Regions from separate parts of the Exiguobacterium sp. s189 genome, predicted to be linked through region 2. Evidence: a T-box and tRNA genes for the amino acid it is inferred to sense, from the RefSeq annotation. Region 2 holds a T-box; the other holds one or more tRNA genes.
The links. The T-box of region 2 lies ahead of argS (arginine--tRNA ligase). A T-box ahead of a tRNA ligase gene usually reads a tRNA of that ligase, here a tRNA-Arg.
Positions count from the first base shown of each region.

Region 1: it encodes a tRNA-Arg, which carries the amino acid that the T-box ahead of argS (arginine--tRNA ligase) is inferred to sense. The anticodon was not compared.

Region 1 covers NZ_JACSKM010000014.1:47,927-54,642, reverse strand. Annotated here, with positions in the region: gene KNO99_RS13940 (acyl-CoA thioesterase) at 1-61, shown strand, start outside; gene KNO99_RS13935 (phosphocarrier protein HPr) at 136-399, shown strand; gene racE (glutamate racemase) at 512-1,315, shown strand; gene rph (ribonuclease PH) at 1,308-2,057, shown strand; gene KNO99_RS13920 (XTP/dITP diphosphatase) at 2,054-2,644, shown strand; gene KNO99_RS13915 (metallophosphoesterase family protein) at 2,650-3,162, shown strand; tRNA gene KNO99_RS13910 (tRNA-Arg) at 3,223-3,296, shown strand; gene KNO99_RS13905 (hypothetical protein) at 3,421-4,332, shown strand; gene tig (trigger factor) at 4,422-5,714, shown strand; gene clpX (ATP-dependent protease ATP-binding subunit ClpX) at 5,926-6,716, shown strand, end outside.
Region 2 covers NZ_JACSKM010000004.1:207,718-219,653, forward strand. Annotated here, with positions in the region: gene KNO99_RS07495 (GGDEF domain-containing protein) at 1-1,180, opposite strand, end outside; T-box leader at 1,335-1,546, shown strand; gene argS (arginine--tRNA ligase) at 1,606-3,288, shown strand; gene KNO99_RS07505 (metallophosphoesterase family protein) at 3,333-3,911, opposite strand; gene KNO99_RS07510 (YajQ family cyclic di-GMP-binding protein) at 3,908-4,399, opposite strand; gene pulA (type I pullulanase) at 4,468-6,465, shown strand; gene KNO99_RS07520 (YycC family protein) at 6,481-6,645, opposite strand; gene KNO99_RS07525 (hypothetical protein) at 6,776-7,576, shown strand; gene KNO99_RS07530 (MMPL family transporter) at 7,668-9,791, shown strand; gene KNO99_RS07535 (YitT family protein) at 10,040-10,672, shown strand; gene KNO99_RS07540 (hypothetical protein) at 10,683-11,138, opposite strand; gene KNO99_RS07545 (hypothetical protein) at 11,273-11,458, shown strand; gene KNO99_RS07550 (YwiC-like family protein) at 11,568-11,936, shown strand, end outside.

The DNA of each region.
Region 1 (6,716 bases), on a different contig from region 2:
GGAATGGACTCCGGAATATAAAAACCGCTTGCAGAATTTTTGCGAATCCGCTATCATTTGATAATGAGTTCACAAACAAAAAATATTCTGCCGGTTCGCCTGTAGAATTGAATTTTGAAGGGAGACCATCATCTCATGGAAAAAACGTTCACAGTCGTTGCTGATTCAGGAATTCACGCTCGTCCAGCTACTCAGTTGGTTAACACAGCTTCTAAGTTCCAGTCAGACATCAACCTCGAGTACAATGGTAAAACAGTTAACTTGAAGTCGATCATGGGTGTACTTTCACTCGGTATCGCAAAAGATTCTACAATCAAGATCACTGCTGAAGGTGAAGATGCAGAAGAAGCGATCAACACGCTTTCTGACATGCTCACTAGCGAAGGTCTTGCTCAGTAATTCGGGTAAGGGACGAGGCGCCACTGGCGACCTCGTCTTTTTTTGTCATGGGAACGTTTCTTTTTCCGTCTGATGTTTTTTGGTAAGATAGGTGAGAATGGAAGTGATGCAAATGAAACGAGCGATTGGAGTCCTCGATTCAGGAGTCGGCGGGTTGACGGTAGTCAAAGAATTGATGCGCCAGCTCCCTAAAGAAGAAATTATCTATATCGGGGATACGGAACGCTGTCCATACGGGCCGCGTCCGCACGATGAGATTGAAGCTTATACATGGGAACTCATTGAGTTTTTATTGAAGAAAGACGTCAAAATGATTGTCATCGCCTGTAACACGGCGACGGCGGTCGTTTTGAAAGAGGCGCGGAAACGCCTCGATATCCCGGTCATCGGTGTCATCGACCCAGGTGCCCGCGCGGCCGTCAAAGGGACGCGAAATAAACATATCGGTGTCATCGGTACGAAGATGACGATTGAGAGCGCTTCGTATGAGAAGGCGCTTCGTCACGTAGCTGGTGAGGTCGACGTGTACTCACTCGCTTGCCCACCTTTTGTCCCGCTCGTCGAAACGGGGGACGTGTCGGGAGACCGCGTCCGTCAAATCGTGGAAGAGACGCTGCGTCCGCTACAACCTTCCGAGATGGATACACTCATTCTCGGTTGTACGCATTATCCGATCCTTGCGCCTGTCATCCAGGACGTGGTCGGACCGAACGTGCACCTCATCTCGTCGGGTGACGAGACGGCGCTCGAAGTCGCAGCGATGCTTGATTATCAAGAGCTCGAGAACGGATTAGATACCGTCCCATCCCATGCCTTTTATGCGACGGGGGATATTGAACTATTTGACCGATTGGCGAGCGAATGGCTCGGTCGTCCGGTCCATGCGGAGAAAGTCGAGGTGACCGGCATTGCGTGATACGAGACGATTTGATGAATTACGAACAGTCGAGATCGTACCTCATGTGAATAAGCATGCGGAAGGGTCTGTCCTCATTTCGATTGGTGATACGAAAGTGATTTGTACAGCGACTGTCGAAGAACGTGTTCCGAACTTCCTTCGCGGGAAGAAGCAAGGCTGGATCAATGCCGAGTATGCGATGTTGCCACGTGCGACAGGTGACCGGACTGTCCGAGAAGCGGTACGTGGGAAACAATCGGGTCGGACGATGGAGATTCAGCGTCTCATCGCCCGATCACTCCGCTCGGTCGTGGACTTGGAACGTCTTGGCGAACGAACGATTTGGATTGACTGTGACGTCATCCAAGCGGATGGCGGTACGCGTACGGCATCCATCACGGGTGGTTTTTGTGCCCTCGTCCTCGCTGTCGACCGTTTGATCCGTCAAGGGAAACTCGATGATACACCAATCAAAGAAGGTGTCGCGGCCATCTCGGTCGGACGGACCGATGAACTCGTTCTCGACTTGGACTATATGGAAGACGCGGCGGCTGAGGTCGACATGAACGTCGTCATGACGGCGAGCGGTCGGTTCGTCGAAGTTCAGGGGACAGGTGAAGAGGCGACGTTCACGCTTCAAGAGATGAACGAGATGCTCGCGCTTGCACAACACGGAATCGAATCATTATTCAAGACGGCTGAAGAGGCACTCGGTGCTTCTTGGTGGTACGTCGGAGAACGTTCGGAGGAGACATTATGAAGTTGATCATTGCGACACACAATCCCGGGAAAGTAAAAGAACTAGAAGGGATGTTGACACCGCTCGGATTTGAGGTCGAATCACTACTCGACTATCCGGATGCGCCGGAAACAGATGAGACAGGTACGACATTTGAAGAAAATGCGGCATTAAAAGCGACGGAAGCTGCTGCCTATTTCGGGCATGCCGTACTCGCGGACGACTCCGGTCTTGAAGTTGACGCGCTCGACGGAGCACCTGGTGTATATTCGGCTCGCTTCGCCGGTCCTGAAAAGTCGGATGAGGCGAACAATGCGCTTCTTCTTGAAAAATTGAACGGCGAAACGAATCGCGTGGCCCGCTTCGTCTGTGCCCTCTGTCTGGCGAAACCGACAGGAGAGACGTTGACCGTTCGTGGAACAATTGAAGGGACAATCGGCTATTCTCCACGTGGCGAGAACGGTTTCGGATACGACCCGCTCTTTATCGTTCCATCGCTCCACAAGACGGCGGCCGAACTAGAACGTGAAGAAAAAGCGGTCGTCAGTCACCGTGGACAGGCATTACGAAAACTGGAGGCAGAAATCATTCCATTCATGAAAGGATGAAGCTTATGCGTTTTCTAATAGTGAGTGATAGTCATGGTCTGACGGAAGAATTGACAACGATTTTTGAACGACACGAGGCGGAGATTGATGACGCGTTCCATTGCGGCGATTCACAACTCGCACTTGTCGATGAACATCTATTGCCGTATCGAACGGTCCGTGGGAATTGTGATTTTGGTGGAGACCTTCCGCTCGAACGGATTGAGACGACGGATGCCGGTACGATCCTCATCGTCCACGGGCATCATCACGACGTCAAATTCGACTTGAATCGGCTGCGTTACCGGGCGGAAGAAGTTGGCGCGAACGTTGTCTTGTTCGGTCACTCGCATGTGGCGGGTGCTTTGATCGAGGACGGGGTCGTCTACATCAACCCGGGTTCGATTCGGATGCCACGGGGACGTTCCGATAAAACGTATGCGCTTCTTGACTTAGAAAACGGGGAAGCAGCGGTACGTTTTTATCGCTCGGAAGACGGTTCTCACGTCGAAGATTTGGACATCGCAGGAAAACTATGAGTTTCGAATGGGAAATCGATTGACAGGAAACCATTTTTCTATTATAGTTTTCATGTCAATGTCCCAATAGCTCAGCAGGATAGAGCAACGGCCTTCTAAGCCGTCGGTCGGGGGTTCGAATCCCTCTTGGGACGCTTCCATTAAAATAGAGACGCTCTCTACGGAGAACGTCTCTTTTTTCATTTTCCGGGAAATCGATTGACAAGGAATCGCGTCCTAACGGAAGATGAAAGGGAATGGAAGAGAGGGTGAGGGAAGATGGAGAAGGAAAAGGACCAGGACTATCCGTTCCCTGGGAATTGGTCGCGTCTGCATAAGATGATTCAAGAAGCAGATGCTTCTGGGGAGCGACAGCGGATCGAACCGATTTTATGGGATTGGTATCAGGCGATTCCAGGTGACCCGTTTATTTTCATGGAAATCTTCCAATGTGCGATGGAAAAACCGGACGACCCAGAAACGCTCGAGAAGTTGCAGGAACTCGTCGCCATCCAGATGGCGGAAGCGGAAGAACCGGCTTCGGGCGGATTACAGATCGCGCAGTATTACATCATGCGAGACCAGCCGTTTGAAGCGGCGCACTGGATCAACCAGTACCTCGAATGGCAAGACAAAAAAGATACGGTCAACACACAGGCACATCAAGTGCTTCAAGTGTTGAAGATGACGGAGTTTCCGGCGGCAATCGCCAAATTGAAACGGACGTTGACGCGAGGCAGTACAGGGGAACAAATCGAGGCGTTGCAACATGTCCATTTCAATATCGATTCGGTACTCGACAATGTGCTGCATGAGCTACTCGTATCCAAGCGACCGAAGCTCGTCAAATTAATCGTGTTAGAGAAGGCTTTTGCCGAACTTGCGGTCATCAAGTGGTCGGATGGGGATTCGACGAACGAGATGTCGCAAATGGAGGCAACATCGCACATCGAGACGTGGGAGAAGACCGTCCTCTCGCTTCAGAAATCAGTAGAGGGCGATGAGATCGGGACTCAGTTGTTGATGAACTATATGTATACGCATTATCCGTATGTGCCGGCTGAAAAAGCGGACGTGGAACAGGCGCTCGTACAGGCGAAACAAGCGATTTTGCATGACGAGGCAGTCGACGGTTTGGCAGCTGCGATTTTAGAGGCGGATCTGCGCTTCACACAGGCGTTATTAGACTAAATCCTTGTGTGCATACCGAGGATTTATGCTATAATACGGATTGTTGTACATTTTTGTACGGTATAAACGAATTGTTGGAGGGACTTAGCATGACAGCAAAATGGGAAAAAACATCAGGTAGCCAAGGCGTACTCACGTACGAAGCTCCTGCAGAAGCTTTTGATAAAGCAGTTGACGCCGCATTTAAAACAGTCGTCAAAGACTTGAACGTGCCTGGCTTCCGTAAAGGGAAATTGCCACGCCCAATGTTCAACAAAATGTATGGAGAAGAAGCACTCTATCAAGATGCGCTCGACATTCTCTACCGCGACACAATCCAAGGTGCGGTTGAAGAAGCTGGTTTCGAACCAATCGCGCTCGAAAACATCGATGTAGACGGCACGCTCGAGAAAGGCAAACCAGTCGCTTTCAAAGTGACATTCGTGGTTGAGCCAGAAGCTGAGCTTGGCGAATACAAAGGCCTCGAGTACGAAGCTGTTTCAACTGAAGTAACAGAAGACGAAGTAACAGCAGAACTTGAAGCACTTCAACAGCAAGGCGCAGAACTCGCTGTTAAAGAAGGTGCAATCGAAAACGGCGATACAGCTGTATTTGATTTCGCAGGTTTCGCTGACGGTGAGCAGTTCGAAGGCGGCACAGCTGAGAACTACACACTCGAAATCGGTTCTGGTCAATTCATCCCAGGATTCGAAGAGCAAATGGTCGGCATGACTGCTGGTGAAGAAAAAGACGTTGAAGTAACATTCCCTGAAGAGTACCACGCTGAAAACTTAGCGGGTAAACCAGCGACATTCAAAGTCAAACTTCACGAAGTGAAAACAAAACAAGTTCCTGAACTCGACGACGAGTTCGCAAAAGACATCGACGAGTCTGTTTCGACACTCGACGAGTTGAAAGCGAGCATCCGTGAGCGTTTAGAAGCTGGTAAGAAACAAGAAGCTGAAGGTACAATGCGCGACCAACTCGTTGAGCAGGCAACTGCTAACGCGACAATCGACGTACCACAAGTTCTCGTTGACCAAGAAGTAGACCGCATGGTACAAGAGTTCGGTTCACGTGTATCTTCACAAGGAATCGACCTTAACATGTACTTCGAACTCACTGGTACTTCTGAAGAAGCAATGCGCGAAGAGATGAAAGAGCAAGCTGAAGAGCGCGTTAAAGCTCGTCTCGTCTTGAAAGCAATCGCTGACAAAGAAGCAATCGAAGTATCTGACGAAGATGCTGAGAAAGAGCTTGAAGAAATGTCTAAACTTTACAACATCGCACCGGACCAACTCCGTACGATGCTCGCTCCACAAGGCGGTCTTGAGACACTTAAAGGTGACCTCAAATTCCGTAAAGCGATCGACATCCTCGTTGAAAACGGTAAAGCGAAGTAAGTTGATTTTTAGTGGGACGACTGCTTAGCGGTCGTCCTTTTTTCTGTCACAACACTTTGGATGTGTAATTCTTTGAAGTCGCAATATGTTCATGCTACAATTATTTCAACGCAGAGATGTAAAATGTCTTTTCACGGTGCATCGCACCAGAAAATACAAATCGCGATTTATCGCACTTACATCCATTTTCACCACAGAAGGGGTGTATCGAATGTTCAAATTTAACGAGGAAAAGGGGCAACTCAAGTGCTCGTTTTGCGGAAAATCGCAAGAACAAGTTCGTAAGTTAGTCGCCGGACCAGGCGTATACATTTGCGATGAGTGTATCGAACTTTGCAATGAAATCGTTGAGGAAGAGCTCGGTGTAGAGGAAGAAGTCGAATTCAAAGACATTCCGAAACCACAAGAGATTCGTAACATCCTAGACGATTATGTCATTGGACAAGACCGCGCGAAACGTGCGCTTTCAGTCGCTGTCTATAACCACTATAAACGCATCAACGCCGGCGGTCGTTCGGATGATGTCGAACTTGCGAAGTCGAACATCGTCATGATCGGACCAACTGGTAGCGGGAAGACGCTTCTCGCCCAAACGATGGCTCGCGTCTTGAACGTCCCATTCGCAATTGCGGATGCGACGAGCTTGACGGAAGCGGGTTACGTCGGCGAAGACGTCGAAAATATCTTGCTCAAATTGATTCAATCAGCTGACTACGATGTCGAGAAGGCTGAAAAAGGAATCATCTATATTGATGAGATCGATAAGATTGCTCGTAAGTCTGAAAACCCATCGATTACGCGCGACGTATCCGGTGAAGGCGTTCAGCAGGCACTCCTTAAAATTCTTGAAGGCACGACAGCAAGCGTACCGCCACAAGGTGGACGTAAGCATCCGCATCAAGAATTCATCCAAATCGATACGACAAACATTCTCTTCATCGTCGGCGGAGCATTCGCTGGGATTGAATCGGTCGTCAAACGCCGAATCGGGAAGAAAGTCAT
Region 2 (11,936 bases):
GACTCTCGGTATAGAGGCGGTCCCGTTCGTGACAACGGCTAATGGTCCGGTTGAACGATTTTAACAATTTGATGATTTCATGCTGAATAATCTTCGGATAACCGTATACAGGTTCTCCCGTCATGACAATCCATGTACGAATCTCTTCAATTTCCTCCGAGCGGACAGAAACAAAGCTGTGGTAATCGTCATGGAAGGCGTCAGAAAGGGAAGTATCCCATTCAAAGCGCATCTCATAATCGAGGACTTGCTCGATTGGCTGACTCATTTCAAGCAACGTAAAGACGATGGGTCGATCGATGGGCTGTCGCGTCTTTAAATCAAAGTACAGGGTGCGTTCAAACAATTTAAACTCGACATACCCTTCATCATAATGATTCAGCTGTTCGCATTGACTTAAAAACACTTCGATGGCTTGTGCCTCGCTCTGTGACAAGGAAACGGCCTCTTTCGCTTCATCGTATTGCTCAATCAAGGATTTAAATGCATCTTGTCGCTCTTTTTGAATGAGAAGCCGCTTGATGAAGAACGTCAACGCAGCGGCGATGCTACTGACGACGAGTAAGTTGGTCTCTCGGAAAAACGCTGCCGCTAAGATGAAAATCAAACTGACGACGTACGTATAGAACGCAATCTTCATAAAGTCGCTCAATGCGATGTCGACGCGGAACCACCATTTCACCTGATACTTTTGAAACACCGTGTTTAAGAAGATGGCAAGGAACAATCCAGCGAGCGGCACGAACGAATCTTGCGAATAAAAGTTGAGACTGGTCTCCCCACCTAGGGCGAGATAGACAGCTGCTGGTATGACGATCTCTAAGTACGCCGTAATGGCATTCCACGGATATGTGAACCGGAAGCGACGGATGGCGACTTTCGGTCTCAAGTTGGCGAATTGAAAGACGAACACCCCGATTTGGTTGACGATGAGTGCTGTTTCAAATCCAAAGAATAAAAATAAGATTAAAACGATACTTTCAGAAAATGTGAAGTACACACCTTTGACTTCGATCGAGTCGAGTTGAAAAATGATGACAAGCAACGAAATTAAAATAAATGACAACGAATCGATTGTTGGGGCGTGTAGGATATCCAATGCAAATAGTGCGATGGTGAAGATGAACAGGGCACTCCATATACTCCAACCGAGCACGGACATCTTACGAAAGTGGTTCATGTGTTCCCTCCTAGCATGGGACATTTCAAGATCTAATAGTAAAGATTCGTCACGATTTCATGTGAGTCCTGCTTCTGTCCAATGATGCTTGAATTCTAGCATTGAGTATACACGGAATATCCTCTATAATGAAATTGCTTTTCAACCGCATAGACGAATGTCGATGAAAAAGAGAGTAACGATGGTTTAGTCAACAAAGCGACCTGGGGATTGGTGAGAGCCTAGGCTGACAAACGTCGCGAAACGCACTTTTGAGATGCTATCCGAAACGAGAGTAGGCATAGCCGGAGGGAACCGTTATCACCATAAAGCGGTCTGCATCATGCAGGCAAGAAGAGTGGTACCGCGGGAATTCCCGTCTCTTTGCATCTATGCAAAGGGCGTTTTTTTTTATGAGTTGTGATACGAAGAAGGAGGACATACAAATGAGTTATGAACGCAAGTACGCAGAAGCGTTATCACGTGTCATCGGAGACGAGCTCACGATTGACCAGATTGAAGCATTGATTGAGAAGCCGAAACACGAGGCACATGGTGACCTCGCGTTCCCATGTTTCCAATTGGCGAAAGCCTACCGTAAAGCACCTGTCATGATTGCGACAGATATCGCGAATGACTTGAACGATGAACTGTTCACAAAAGTCGAGGCAGCGGGACCTTACGTCAACGTCTTCTTGAGCCGTGACGTCGTGTCACAAGAAATCATCAACACGGTGCTCGATGAAAAGTCAGAGTACGCGACACATGCAACACGCAACGAAACGATTGTGACGGACTTCTCGTCACCGAACATTGCGAAACCGTTCTCGATGGGTCACTTACGTTCGACGGTGATCGGGAATGCGATCAACCAAATCGCACGTAAAAACGGATATGACGTTGTCGGCGTCAACCACCTCGGTGACTGGGGTACACAGTTCGGGAAATTGATGGTCGCCTACAAGAAGTGGGGCGATGAGGAAGCGGTACGTGCCAATCCGATCGCAGAACTCTTGAAATTATATGTTCATTTCCATGAAGAAGCGAAGACACAACCAGAACTCGAAGACGAAGGTCGCGCGTGGTTCAAGAAGCTTGAAGACGGCGATGCGGAAGCGACAGAGCTTTGGCAATGGTTCCGTGACGAGTCACTCAAGGAGTTTCAAAAAGTATACGACCTCCTCGGTGTGAAGTTCGAGAGCTTCAATGGTGAGGCGTTCTACAATGATAAGATGGGACGCGTCGTCGAGATGCTCGAAGAAAAAAACCTCTTAGTCGAAAGTGAGGGCGCCATGGTCGTCTCGCTCGAAGAAGAGAACTTGCCACCATGCTTAATCAAGAAGAAAGATGGCGCGACATTGTACGCGACACGCGACTTGGCAGCAGCAATCTATCGCTACGAAACGTACAACTTCGTGCAAGCGAACTATGTCGTCGGTGGCGAACAGGCGCTTCACTTCAAACAACTCTTCTCGGTTCTTCGTAAGCTCGGCTACGACTTCGTCGATGGCATGCATCACGTACCGTTCGGCTTGATCTTGCAAGAAGGGAAGAAGATGTCGACACGTAAAGGGCGCATCGTTCTTCTTGAGGAAGTGTTGAAAGAAGCAATTGAAAAAGCACAAGCGAACATCGAACAGAAGAATCCGGACCTTGCGAACGCAGAAGACGTCGCACGCATGGTCGGTGTCGGAGCGGTCGTCTTCCACGACTTGAAGAACGAACGCATCAACAACATCGAATTCGATCTCGACAGCATGCTCAAGTTCGAAGGAGAGACAGGACCTTACGTCCAATACACGAACGCTCGTGCGAACTCACTCCTCCGTAAAGGGAACTACGATGGTTCACCGTTCACTGGTGCAGACGATGACTACTCATGGGGTGTCGTCACGATGCTCAACGCGTTCCCGCACGTCATCACGCGTGCACATGAACGTCGCGAACCATCTATCATCAGCCGTTATGTACTTGACCTCGCGCAAGCGTTCAACAAGTATTACGGTCATGTCCGTGTCTTAGAAGAAGATGCAGGCAAACAATCGCGTCTCGCACTCGTGAAGGCAGTGACACTCGTATTGACGGAAGGACTCCGTTTACTCGGTGTCGAAGCTCCGGAAGAAATGTAAGACAGACGAAAGGACCTCAAAAAATTGAGGTCCTTTTCGTATGCTCACACTTTCATCCGCGTCACCGTTCGGGCTTCCGTGTCATAGAGACACCATTCCCGGTCAAAGATGATGGCACCGACATTGATAACATATCGTTTCTTCTTCAAATGGAACGGTGTCCCGATTTCCCACGGCAAGGATCTTCCTTTCCGGTAAATCCCGGGAATATGACTATGTCCGATGAAGACGAGCGGATATTTCCCTTTCTCGACAACCGGTTCCCAGTCTTCATTCCACTTGACTTGATGCCCATGTAAAAAACGTGCTTCTCCAAGAGTCGTCTGTTCCGGTAATAAGGAAATCCGTGTTTTCACGGGATGGTCGATGACGAGCACCTCGTCGATTCGCTCCTCCTGATTACCACGAAGACTCGGGAACGTCAGCAATGCTTCGTAATTCGGATCATACGTCACGACGTCTTCCACATGATGAAAGCGTTCGTGACGTCGTTTTTTCCCGATGTGGCATTCATACAGGTCGCCGAGACAGAGAATATGCTCGGTTTCTCGCCGGACGTCATCGAGAACCGCCTTCAAATCATCAAACGAACCGTGTGGGTCACTGATGATCGCGAGTTTCATCGGAAGTTCGTGAATTGGGCGTCGACAGACAATTCGAGTTCACGAACGAGCTGCATGACAGCTTGAAGATCGTCACGCGATTTCCCCGTGACACGGATTTGATCGTCTTGAATTTGCGATTTGACTTTAAGTTTTGATTCCTTGATGGCGTTGTTGATTTTTTTCGCGTCATCTTTGTCGATCCCGCTCTTCAATTTCACACGTTGGCGAACCGTGCCGCCGAGTGCGTTCTCTACTTTTTGATAGTCGAGGTTTTTTGTCGGGACACCGCGCTTGATCAACTTCGTGATTAAGACGTCCTTTAATTGCTCAAGTTTGTAGTCGTCATCCGAGATGAGGACGAGGTCGCCGTTGTCGAGCGACATCTCACTTTTTGAGCCTTTGAAGTCGTAACGGTTTAAAATTTCCTTCTCCGCGATTTGAATCGCGTTCTTCACTTCTTCAAGATTCATTTCGGACACGATATCGAAAGAATTGTCTTTTGCCATGTTTCATCCATCCTTTGTGTGGTTTTGTTATAATGATAGCAGATTTGAAGCAGTGAAGGAGTGAAGAGATGGAACGTACAATGGATCAACACACACAAGCAGACTTAGATCACGTTGCCTATCACGGGAAAGACCTTGGGGTGACGTTTAAAGGGGAACAGATTCGACTACGTGTCTGGTCTCCGGTAGCGGAACAGATGTCGGTCAAGTTATATCGCACAGCCCGTGCCCGCAAGTTTGATCGACTCGAACTCGAACCGGCTGAGAAAGGGACGTGGGTCATTGAACTCGACCGTGCCTTGTTCGAAGGTCAATTTTATGTATTTGAAGCAATGATTGATGGGAAGAAAGTGGAATCACTCGACCCTTATGCAAAAGTCGTCGGAGTGAATGGGAAGCGTGGATGTCTGCTTGACCCGGCATCCTTGAACCCGGACCATTGGATTAAAGAACGTCCGCTATTCAATTCTTCACAAGAAGCGGTCATTTACGAAGCGCACGTACGTGATTTGACGAGTCATCCAGAGAGCGGGGCCATGCATCGTGGGAAGTTCTTGGGGATGACCGAGACGGGCACGACGACCACGAGCGGTTACCCGACCGGACTCGATTACATCACATCGCTCGGTATCACACATCTTCAATTGATGCCATTCTTTGACTATGGGTCGGTGAACGAATCACGCGAGAGCGAAGATAACTATAACTGGGGATATGATCCGGTGCATTACTTTGCGGTCGAAGGATCATACGCCTCGTCAGCAGACGATCCGGCGACACGAATTATTGAACTAAAAGCGATGATTCAAGCCCTCCACGATCGGGGCATTCGTGTCATCATGGACGTCGTCTTCAACCATACGTACGATGCGTTGACGACACCGCTCGGTCAATTCGTCCCTGATTATTACTATCGACTAAATGAGGACGGAACACTCGCGGACGGTTCGGCATGTGGGAATGACACGGCATCTGAGCGTGCGATGATGCGTAAGCTCATGGTCGAATGTGTCACATATTGGGCGAAGGAATTCATGATTGACGGATTCCGTTTCGACTTGATGGGATTACATGATGTGAAGACGATGAATCAAATTCGGAAGGCGCTTGATCGCGTCGACCCGTCCATCCTGGTCATCGGAGAAGGTTGGGATTTAGATACGCCACTCCCTGTCCGTAAAAAAGCGAATCAACACAATGCGCACAAGATGCCACGAATCGCGCAATTTAATGATGGGATTCGAGATGGTGTCCGTGGAGACGTATTTATCGAAGACTTACCAGGCTGGGTGAGCGGCAATACAGACATGACGGCTGACGTGAAGCGAGGAATCGCTGGCGGAATTACGAGCCAAAGTTTTGCCGATGAACCGAACCAGGTCGTCAACTATGTTGAATGTCACGATAACTTGACGCTTTGGGACAAGTTGTCCGTGACGAATCCAGAAGATGATGAGACGACGCGTCGCCGCCGTCATCGCTTGGCGACATCCATCGTACTTCTCGGACAAGGGATTCCGTTCCTCCACAGTGGGCAAGAGTTCTTCCGCACAAAAGATGGGGACGAGAATAGTTTTAACTCAGGCGAGGTCGTCAACCGTGTCGATTGGACACGTGCAGAACAAGAAGCACCGAGTGTGGAATATGTGAAAGGTCTCTTGCGCCTGCGGAAACAGTATCCGCTCTTCCGACTCGAGAACACGGAACAGATTCGGAAACACTTGCGCTTCTTCGATGAGGAAGAAGGCGTGATTGCATTCGAGTTGAGCCGCCACGTCGAAGGGTATGTAGAACGACATGTCGTGTATCATAACGCGTTAGAGGAAGCGGTCGAGATTAAACTTCCGTCCGGTAAATTTGAAGTAAACGTGGAAGACCATACCGTCAATCTGACGGCGCCGCGTCAAATTGAAGACCGTCATATGACAGTCGCACCACTATCGACACTCGTGGTGACGGAACGTCGTCCGGACTACAGCAAATACGCTGTTGCTGGAGGTGCAGCACTCGCCGTGCTCGGTGGTCTCTGGTACGTATCGAAAAAACGAAAACGTAAAGAACAGTAACCAAAAAAGGAGACGTTAATCCGTCTCCTTTGGTGTGTCTTCCTCTGTTTGAGATGCCTCGAGTTGCATCATTTTTTGAACGAGAATATGCTTTGGCATATGCATCAATTCTTCGAGCGGGACGTTCAACTTTTTCGCAAGCTCAACCGCGGTCTCTGGTGATAATTGTAATGGGCGCATCGGTATACTCCTTTCTGAACCATTCATCTATACCGACAGTATACAGGAAAATCGAAAATGTGTTGAACGAACACATTCAAAATCGAATTTCGCTTCGGTCGTTGCTAAGCTGAAATTAGGAAGTGATCAAATGTACAAACAAACAGCAGACTTTCAATTTCATCAAACGATCGAATGGTTAGAACGTGTCGGTGAAGGTTGGATGTTGTACTTGGCGCAAACCGGATTTTTGTTCTTTGACGAGTCGTCCCAAATTCGCTGGGAGATTGACTGGACTTGGACACCGTGCGCCCTATATGTGGAGCCGAATGCGACGCGTGCCGTGGCATGGTTCCGAGAAAAAGGACTTTACGGAGTCATTGATTTACAAAAAGGACAGATGGAGACGCATGCGATTCCACAACGTTTTAACGGTGACTGGTTTAGCAATTTGCACTATTGGCAATGCGATGACATCTTCTTATATTCAGCCGAATCGGATGTCGTGGCTTTGAACCTCCACGATCATACGTTTCGATATAGTCGCTACGAAGAAGTTCCGCTCTTTGGGAACATCATCGAGTTGGCGTATCAGGGGACGTATGATTTTGAACGATTCACACCTGAAACATGTGTGACCTTATTTGATGAAAACACGCATCACTTTTTAGTGGAGAATGTGAAAACAAATGAGCACTGGCGTATTCCGTATGAAGGGGACCGTGAAACGGTCATCCTCGATCAAGTCGGCGAAACGACGGCAATCACTTCGACCGAAGCGTTCCAACTGTTTCGTCGAGAAGAAGAATTGTTTTGTTCGACGGTGTGCGCGGACAACCAATTACTGAAGGTCATGCTGTTAGATGACCGAGGAGACCGACTCGTCGTCTTATCCGCACCGCCACGATTTTGCCATAGTTGGCTTCAAGTCTTTGAGCGACAAGAATCCTGAACCCGAAACAGGTTCAGGAATTTTTTGTGAAGTGATGATGAATGAAGAGAGAAACGGGAAGTAGATGGTTAGATAGGGAGGAGTGACAAGGATGGAATGGTTAGGTAGGCAGTTGGTTCGCTTTCGATATGGAGTACTACTCATTTGGACGATCTTACTTGCGGGGTCGGTCTATTTTGGACTGCAGCTCCCAGGTGAGTTGCGAGGAAACGGCTTCGCGATTCAAGACGGGCGATTCCAACAAGTAGAGGACACGTTGAATGAACGATTCGATCGTGCAGGTGCCTCGATGATCGTCTTGTTTGAAGGCGGAGAAATAGAAACGGTCATGGACGAACAACAAGAACGGTTCGAGGCAATTCGGTCGATTGATGGTGTGATTACGCCATCTGAGAATCCAGATGCTCGTTCAGGGGACGTTTCGTACTTTGTGCTTGAATTCGAAGACTATGAAGCAGCCGAATCTTCGATTGATGCGGTTCGTGACGCCCTCATCACAGACACGGATACAGAAGTGCGGTTGACCGGGGAACCGGTATTTGCAGACGACTTGAACGAAGCGTCGAAAAATGACTTGATTCGAGCAGAATTGATCGGGATTCCGGTTGCTCTCGTCGTATTGTTACTTGTTTTCGGAACGCCGCTCGCGGCACTCATGCCGTTGCTCGTCGGACTCATCACGTTCATCGTAGCGGCAGGCTCTTTATTCTTTTTTGCGCAAAACATGGAATTATCCATATTCGTCTTGAACGCCGTGGCGATGATCGCCATTGCGCTCGGGATTGATTTCTCATTGCTCCTCGTCAATCGGTATCGTGAAGAGTTGACGCGTGGACAATCGAGAGAAGAAGCCATCGTCCGGACGGTGGCGACGGCAGGACGCTCGATTCTCTTTTCTGGACTATGCGTATTCGTCGGATTGGCCGGTCTACTCTTTATCCAGGTCGATGTCTTCCAGGCAGTCGCGCTCGGTGCGCTCATTGCTGTCGCGGGGGCTGTTTTGTCCGCACTGACACTCTTGCCGTCATCTCTATATTTAGTCGGGGATGCCTTGAATAAAGGGAGAATCATCAAGTCTGACGAGATAAAGTCTGAAAAGCGTTGGCAAAAACTTGCCCGTTTCGTCATGAAGCGGCCTGTGACAATGACGCTCGTTGCTTTATTGTTACTGTTACCGAGTCTTTGGTTCGTCCGTGACTTAGAGCTGAACATTCCGGACGCAGATGCGCTCCCAACTTCGTATGAATCACGGGCGGCACTTGAACGATTTGATGAAGTGTTCGGAGAAAACTCAACCGATGCGGTCATTTTGTTCGAAGCGAATGATTTGACGGACCCGATGATTTTAGAAGAACTGACAACGCTCACGGATGAGTTAAACGAAGTGGGAATTGTCGATAACGTCTCAACCTTTTTGACGACGTCCGGTTTGACACCGGAAGCCTTCACACAACTCGTCGAGGCGGCACCGGAACAACTCGCTCCGCTTGAACGGCTGGTCACGCTTGATGGGAATACGGATCTCGCCCTCGTCAACGTGAGTTTCGATGTACCACCGAGTGACAAAGAAGCACAGGCATTTGTCCGCGATTGGCGAGACCAAGGATTTGAGGTCGGTGGACCGGCTGCCTTTAACGAAGAGATTTATGATGAGATTTACGACAGCATCCCATATGCAGTGATCACCGTCATTTTGGCGACGTTCTTCATTCTCATGTGGGCATTCCGATCCATTTTGATTCCAATCAAAGCCATTCTCATGAATGTACTCGGTCTCGGAGCAACGTTCGGCTTACTCGTCATCATTTTTGAATCCGGATATATCTATGATGCGGAGACCATCAGCATTTTGACACCGGTATTTATCTTCTCACTCGTCTTCGGATTGTCGATGGACTATGAGGTGTTCCTCGTTTCACGAATCGAGGAATACTACCGGGAGACAGGTGACAACGACTATGCGACAGAGATGGGACTGGCGAAAACGAGTAAGATCATTACCTCGGCTGCCATCATCATGATTGTCGTGACCGGTGCGTTTGCCTTTACGGGTGTCAGCCCGATCAAACAGCTCGGTGTCGGGATTGCCCTCGCCATCTTCATCGATGCGACGATCATCCGAATCCTGCTCGTTCCATCTCTTATGAAACTGTTTGGGGATTGGAACTGGTGGTGGTTCGGTAAGAAAGATTTACCGAAACGTAACATGCACTAAAGGTAAAATTCATGAACTGAATCAAAATGTGTGGTAAACTACGTACAAGATTACGCGCAATTTGAGAAAGGAAGGTCTTTATGGATACCGAGAGGACGTGGCCTCTGTTCCAACTTCCGGACTTCTAGCGTTGAATGATCACTATGACGTGTATCAATCAACAAACGGAAGATCGGAGATGGAACAGATGGAACCGCAGCTACGACTGAGGATCCTCCTCTCCGTCAAGAACGGGGAGGACAATCGGAATGAAACGAGTTGCTACCATAGTGCTCGGAACGCTGATCATGGCGTTCGGTTATTATTATTTGAATGAACAGTTTGGTTTGGCGGAAGGTGGATTCGTCGGGTTATCGCTACTCGGTCGCTATCTATTTGATATCGACCCGGCGATCTCGATGATCGTGCTCGACATCCCATTTTTTATCATCGCCTTATGGTGGAAAGGATGGCGTTTTGTCGGGCAGGCGGTGTTAGCCGCTTCGTCCCTTTCGCTCAGTTATGCGATGTGGGACCGTCTCGATTTGCTCACGTTTGATATTCAAGTATGGCCAGCGACGTTATTCGCTGCGATCGCAAGTGGGATTGTGACCGGATATGGTCTCGGTCTCGTCTTGAAGTCAGGCGGAGCGACCGGTGGCGACGACTTATTCGCCCTCGGATTATCGAAATGGACAGGCGTGTCAGTCGGTACGATTTTAATTATCTTTGATGTGATCGTCCTTGGGATTTCACTCATTTATTTACCATTATCGAACGCGTTGTATACGCTCGTCGCGGTGTCAATCGCCGGACGGGTCGTCACCAAGATGCTCGTCGTCGATGAGCCGAAAGCGACACCTGTCGTACCAAATTGGACACCAAAAAACGATCTCGCGTGAGATCGTTTTTTTAGTTCATTGAAGCGGCGATGGCAAACAAATCCTGCTTCGAAAGTTGATGTCCACTGTAGTCGATTGCGTATTCGACGCCATCTCGTTGCCAGCTGAGAATGGTGAGTTCATCGGACTCATTGACGTAGACAGGAGAACCTTGAACGGTTTGTGCGTAAGGTTCCCACTCTTCGACATGGTGCCATCCGAGTTCCGTGGTCGCCCATATGCTCATAGACTCCTCTTCATTTTCATAGACGAGTTCGACTTTCCCTAGGCTGACAAGATGTGCGTATTCAGTCTCTGCAACAAAGGGGAGGTGTGTGGGACCGTGAACCTCGAATGGAACGAAAGAAGTCGTTGCGTGAATGGGTAGAGGGACTTCGCTTCGACCGATCAAGAGTAGGATGAAACTTATGCCAAGGATGCCTTTAAAAATGAACCGGCCTTTTCGGTCTTTCGGTAGTAAAGACATGATCAACGTTCACCTCACTGAACAATTTGTAAACTTAGTATAAATGATAGATTTGGTTAAAACATACAAAAAATAACACTTTTTCATTCATAATGGTATCATAGGAATTGACATTGAAGTGAGAGGTGCATCTTATGAAAAATCGAAATATTGTCAACTTTAGTATCCTCGTATTACTCATGGCAGTGATGGTCGTGAACAACGTTGATGGCCTACATACGCTCAAGACATTGGTAAACGTTCTTGCAATCTTGACGTTATCTGTCATCGGAGTTGTATACGTGACAAACTATGCAAAAAATAAGAAACAGGCAATGTGATGAGATAGGTGGCTGACGCTACCTATTTTTCTTTTTTGTTATTTGTGCTAAACCTCACAGCGTATGCCATCATCATCTATTACACTGATGGATGAAGGAGTGAAGTTTCATGAAATGGATGATTCCAACACAACATGGGGCATGGTCGATGCTCATTTTGCCGTTCGTTCTTGGAGGAACGGTCGGAGGATGGACGTGGACACATGTGCCTTTTGCCATTGCATGGCTATTTGTTTATATGGGAACATTCTTCTTGTTCCAATACATCAAACAACGTAAGAAATCGCGTGAGCTTTTACGCACAGTGATGATCTATCTGATGATTGCTACATTATCCGTCATTCCAGTCCTATGGATGCAATGGAGTCTCATCTGGTTCGCTTTTGCGATGATTCCATTCGGTCTCGTGAACGCCTACTTTGCCAAAATCAAAGATGAGCGAAACGTGTGGAACGACGTCAGTGCCGTCACGTCATTC